One region of the Catenibacterium sp. AM22-6LB genome, then DNA from elsewhere that is predicted to be linked to it. Evidence: predicted binding sites of a transcription regulator. Region 1 holds the regulator's gene; the other holds the start of a gene.
What was found. The regulator HrcA, encoded in region 1, represses chaperone genes, less so after heat shock. The targets are predictions, from matches to a motif close to TTTTAGCACTNNNNNNNNNNNAGTGCTAAAA.
Positions count from the first base shown of each region.

Region 2: the regulator HrcA is predicted to act here: its motif matches at 1,756-1,786, upstream of htpG (molecular chaperone HtpG).

Region 1 is NZ_QTUM01000023.1:7,715-10,936, forward strand. It holds gene hemW (radical SAM family heme chaperone HemW) at 1-934, shown strand, start outside; gene hrcA (heat-inducible transcriptional repressor HrcA) at 1,060-2,082, shown strand; gene grpE (nucleotide exchange factor GrpE) at 2,108-2,680, shown strand; gene dnaK (molecular chaperone DnaK) at 2,698-3,222, shown strand, end outside.
Region 2 is NZ_QTUM01000009.1:4,308-7,529, forward strand. It holds gene htpG (molecular chaperone HtpG) at 1-1,696, opposite strand, end outside; gene DW269_RS03465 (hypothetical protein) at 1,814-2,218, opposite strand; gene DW269_RS03470 (DNA methylase) at 2,215-3,222, opposite strand, start outside.

The sequences.
Region 1 (3,222 bases):
TATTTATATAGGAGGAGGAACACCAAGTGCTCTTTCTTTAAAACAATTAGATATCTTATTAAGCATGGTTGATCCTTTTGTAGGTGATGATACTCTTGAATATACAATAGAAGTCAATCCTGAATCAGCAACGCTTGATAAACTAGAATGTATGCATACTCATGGTGTCAATCGAATAAGCGTTGGTGTACAGACATTTAATAATGATTTATTAAAAAGGATTGAACGTTATCATACTTCTGATATTGCGAAAGAAGTAGTAAGAAATGCAAAGGCTATAGGCTTTAAGCATATCTCTATTGATCTCATGTATGGACTTCCTGGACAAACCTTAGAAGATGTAAAAGAAGACTTGCATATTGCCCTATCACTTCCTGTTAATCATTTATCTTATTATTCACTTATATTGGAGGAACATACACGTTTATATGATTCCTTTGAACCTCTTGATGAAGAAACAGAAGGAAAGTGGAGTGATTATATTGTAGAGACACTTTCTCATGCTGGTTTTCATCGCTATGAAGTCTCTAACTATGCGTTAGGAAATCATGAATCAGAACATAATAAAGTTTATTGGCATTATGATAACTATTATGGTGTGGGCATTGGTGCGACAGGTAAAATAGATAATGAACTTATTTCTCACTCGCGTAGTCTTACTGATTACTTGCAGGGGAAGAATACAATATATATAGAAAAAGAAACAATTGAAGATACAATGTTTAATCATCTTATGATGTCTTTACGTCTAAAAGAAGGATTAGACCTTGATGAATTTAAAAGAAGATATCATTGTTCTGTAGAAGATGTCTATAAAGAAGCTCTCACTAAGAACCTTGGTAATCATTCGTTGATTATTGAAAACAATCATTTGAAAACAAATGATACACTCGATCTTCTTAATTCCATTCTTCTAGATTTCTTACCAGAATAAATGGTTTCTCAAATTAGAGAAACCATTTTTAATATAAACTAGCACTAAAGTCTTGACACTGCTAAAAAAGAATGTATAATGAATCTAGCACAAGAGGAAAAAGAGTGCTAAGGAGGTGCTTGGGAATGCTTTCGGCAAGACAAATGCTTATATTTAAATATATTGTCGAAGAGTTTATTGAAACAGCAGAACCTGTTGGATCTAAGCTTCTAATGACAAAATATGAATTACCATATTCAAGCGCCACTATTCGAAATGAAATGAGCAAGCTTGAAGAACTTGGCTTTCTAGTGAAGACACATACATCTTCTGGTCGTGTTCCTTCTAAGAAGGGATATTACTATTATGTAAATACTTTGCTTCAGCCAAATGTCGATGAACAGGTAAAGAATCAGGTTGCAACTATCTTTAGTGATACACATCAATCATTGAATAGTTTGATTAAAGAAAGCTGCGAAATGTTAAGCCAGTTGACTGATCTAACGGCGGTTGCTCTAGGACCTAATTCAAGTTATGAATCTCTGCAGAACATTACACTTGTTCCAATTGGGACGCGCAATGTGACTGCGATTATTGTAACGGATAAGGGACATGTAGAAAATCGAGTTTTCACTTTATCTGAGACATTGAGTTTGGATGATTTACAATCTTGTGTGGCGGTAATGAACGACACATTAGTAGGAACGCCAATTAATCAGGTGGCAGATAGATTAGAAAACGATGTCAAGCCAATCCTCAATACGAGAATCAAGGAACATGAAATCTTGTTTAATGCTTTCTTAGAAGCATTTATGAAGTTTGCAAGAAACAATGTATATTTCTCTGGTAAAGATCATTTGCTGTATCAACCAGAATACAATGATGTCAACAAGTTAAGAAAATTAGTGAGTGCATTTGAAAATTCATCAAACTGGAATTTCTTAGCACCAACTGATGATGATGGTATCAAGGTATTAATTGGTGATGATTCAAATGTATCTGGACTTGATGATGTATCAGTTATTTCATCTTCTTTTGATACAGGAGGAGCTAGTAAAGGAACGATTTCTGTAATCGGTCCAACACGTATGCCTTACAAGAAAGTTGTATCGCTTGTAGAATATATTACTGAAAATATAGAAAGAATCATCAAGGAAAATGATGAGTAGAAGAGGTGAGACCATGGCAGAAGAAATGAAGAAAGAAGCAGAAGAAACTGTTGAAGAATCTACTAAGGAAGAAGCTGAAAAAGTAAAAGAAGAAACAACTGAAGAAGCAACTGAAAAAACAGCTGAAGAAACAGTAGATCCTAAAGATGAAAAGATTAAGGATTTAGAATCTCAAATCAACAAGTGGAAGACAGATTATTATAAAGTATTCGCTGATATGGAAAACTTAAAGAAAAGACTTAAAAATGAACATGCGAATCAGTTAAAGTATGCAATGCAGTCTTTTATTGAAGAGTTATTACCAGTTATTGATAACTATGAAAGATCATTAACTGTTGAACCTGAAAGCGAAGAAGGTAAGAATATTCTTAAGGGTAATAAGATGATTTTGAACCAGTTAATGAATATTCTTGGTAAGAATGGTGTAACTGTGATTGAAGCACAGGGTAAGGAATTTGATCCAAATATGCACCAGGCAGTCATGCAGGATGATAATCCTGACTTTGGTCCAAATATTGTGACTGAAGAATTACAAAAAGGTTATATGTTAAAAGATAGAGTAATTAGAGCAACTTTAGTGAAAGTGAATAAGGATTAATAGGAGGAGAACTTATTATGAGTAAAATTATTGGTATTGATTTAGGTACAACAAATTCATGTGTCAGTGTTATGGAAAATGGTGAAGCAAAAGTAATTGCAAATCCAGAAGGAATGAGAACAACTCCATCAGTTGTTGCATTCAAGAACGGTGAAATCATCGTTGGTGAAGCTGCAAAGCGTCAGGCTGTTACAAATCCTGATACTGTAGCATCAATCAAGAGACATATGGGTACAAACTATAAAGAACATGTAAATGGTCGTGATTATACACCAGAAGAAATTTCAGCAATGATTCTTCAGAACTTAAAGGCTACTGCTGAAAGCTATTTAGGTGAAAAAGTAACTAAGGCAGTTATCACAGTTCCAGCTTACTTCAATGATGCTCAGCGTCAGGCTACTAAGGATGCTGGTAAGATTGCAGGTCTTGATGTTGAACGTATTATCAACGAACCTACAGCTGCTGCACTTGCCTATGGTGTAGATAAAACTGAACAGGAACAGAAAGTATTAGTATATGACTTAGGTGGTGGAACATTCGAT
Region 2 (3,222 bases), on a different contig from region 1:
CTTTCACACCCTGTGCATCTGGCATCTGGTTTAATACCTTTTCCATTTCAAATGATACACCATCACCACTTGCAAGACATACTGGGTGAGATTTTAAACGATGAGATAACTTAACATCCTGTACCTTATCACCTAAAGCCTTCTTAACGATTTCAAGTAATGGTTTATTGTCTTCAGTCTTCTGTTCAAGTTCTTTCTTTTCATCTTCTGTTTCTAAGTCCAAATCACCCTGAGTGACATTCTTGAATGTCTTAGAATCATAATCTCTCATCATCTGTAAGCAGAATTCATCTACATTATCAGTCATATATAACACATCATAGCCTTTAGACTTAACAGATTCTACCTGTGGTAATAAATCACATTTTTCTACTGTTTCACCAGAAGCAAAATAGATTTCCTTCTGATCTTCAGGCATAGCTTCTACATATTCCTTTAATGTAATAAGTTCTTTCTTATCAGAAGAATAGAACATAAGTAAGTTCTGAAGCTTATCCTTCAACATACCATAGCTGTTATAGATACCAAACTTCAACTGCATACCAAAGTTCTTGAAGAAAGTCAAATATTCATCACGATCATCCTTCAACATATTTTCAAGTTCAGTCTGGATACGTTTTTCAATCTTATTAGCCATGACTTTCATCTTTCTGTCATGCTGTAACATTTCACGAGAGATGTTTAAGTTTAAATCCTGTGAATCAACTAAACCTTTCACAAATCTGAAGTGTTCTGGCACTAAATCTTCTGCATGATCCATGATGAAGACACCGCGTGAATAAAGCTGTAAGCCTTTCTTATAGTCTTGTGAATAGTAGTTCATAGGTGTTTTAGAAGGAATAAATAATAATGAAGTATAAGAGACAGCACCTTCTACAGTATTATGCATCACTCTTTGAGGGGCTTCAAAATCATTGAATTTTGCCTTATAGAATTCATCATATTCTTCTTTAGTGATATCTTTCTTCTGACGTTTCCATAAAGGAACCTGTGAGTTTAAAGTCTTGTTTTCTACAACATCTTCATATTCATCGCTGTCTTCTTTCTTTCTAGAAGTAGTGACATCCATCTTGATTGGGTAATGAACATAGTCTGAATATTTCTTAACAAGTCTTTCGATTTCATACTGATCAAGATATTTACTGTAATCTTCTTCCTCAGTATCTTTCTTTAAATGAAGTACAATAGTTGTACCATGTGTTGCTTTTTCAGCTTCTTCAATAGTATAACCATCACTTGTATCACTCTTCCATAAGTAACCCTTATCTTCTCCATATTTCTTAGAATAAACATCTACTTCATCAGCCACCATGAAGGCACTATAGAAACCTACACCGAACTGACCAATGATATCTACATCACTGACACCTTTTTCTAAGGCATTCTTGAATTCAAAAGAGCCAGAATTTGCGATAGTACCTAAATGTTCTTCTAGTTCTTCTTTATTCATACCAATCCCTTCATCTGCAATTGTAAGGGTTCTGTTTTCCTTATCAGCAATTAGGTTGATAGCCATATCCTCTCTTGAGAAACCAGAAATATTTTCTTGTAATGCTTTATAATAAAGCTTATCACTTGCATCACTGGCATTCGAAATCAATTCTCTTAAGAAGATTTCCTTATGAGTATAAATAGAATTAATCATTAAATCGAGGAGTCTTTTAGACTCTGCTTTAAATTCTTTCTTATCTGACATTTTTTTACGCTCCTTTAGCACTCTAGTATTTTAAATGCTAATGACAGTATACACACCTTTATTAGCATTGTCAATATTTGAGTGCTAAACAATCAAAAAGACTGAAATGAATCAGTCTTAATCCTTCAGTATACTTATATGATAAATATCTTCGATGAGAATGGCTGTTTTATCTAGTAGTATCACTCTTTTATTGATTTCATCAATATCTTTAAACTGACCTCTTACTGTTACGTAAGACCCACCCTCTTTATACTCATCTTCTAGAAAGTAATCTATCGTGATAAAAGGATGTTCTTTTTTATTAATAAGTAGATTGTTAAGTACTCTATTTAATACTTGTCTTTTATCTTCATCTAATATACGTTTTTGAGTCGTAAGTCTTCCTGCTTCACTTATTTTATCTACATGTGTCTTAAGAGCTGCAAAGGGTGCAAACTGAGCCGCTCTATTATTCATGGACATTCTTGGATGATTTATTGAAGTAGGATGTTTCATATTGATTATATCGTCATAATTCATGCATTATGCCCTCCTATCATTTTATTTCTATCTCTAGTTGTGGCCCCTTCCTGAAGATCAGCGCCTTTAAGTAAGGCATTCTTACCATATTTCTTCTTAATATCAAGTGTGACACTCTGCAATTTCTTTTCTTTAGATAAATCCACTTCTATCTTTTCTTCATCAAATAAAGAAAGCTGTTTATAGGTCATAGGAATATCATCATCACTTCTTATCTGTGTTGCAGTTAACTGAATTCTTCTTATTGTAAGTGCATGATTTATATGTGAGTGATAGAAACGTAATAAGGCATCGCACATGAGCTTATAAGAAGATGTATATCTATCTAAATTAATTGTTCCATGGAGATGCTTTGGAAGCTTTCTGCCATAACGATCTTCCATGATTTCTCCACGATATTCCTTCATATTCTCAATATCATAGCCAATTGTAAGGACAAGCTTATTAGTCACTAGATGCTTTTCAAAGAGATCCATGCTTAAGGATTCTATCATTTCCTTTAAAATGATTTCAGTTTTCTTATAATCATAAGCACATGATAATACCTGACCTGTTCCAATACTTTTAGAAGGTGCCTTGTAGGCCTTAATGGCAGGCATGGTACAAGGTTCCCAACCCCAGGCATGATCAATAAACAGTTCTGCATTGACTCCAAATAGATTGTATAGTTTTTCTTCATCTTCTAATGAGCATCTTGCGATATCACCCATTGTATATAACCCGATATTATTGAGTTTCTTAGAGATACCTTTACCGACTCTCCAGAAGTCGGTCAAAGGTGTATGAGACCATAATAGTTTTCTATAGGCATACGTGTTTAAGTACGCAATACGGGCCCCTTTTTCGTCTGGTTCTTTATGTTTAGCGACAATATCCATAGCCACCTTTGCAAGATAGAGATTCGTTCCTATTCCTGCAGTCACAGTAATACCCACTTCTTTATATATATCATGAATTATATTTTGAACAAGATGAAAGGCATCTAACTCATATGTATCAAGATA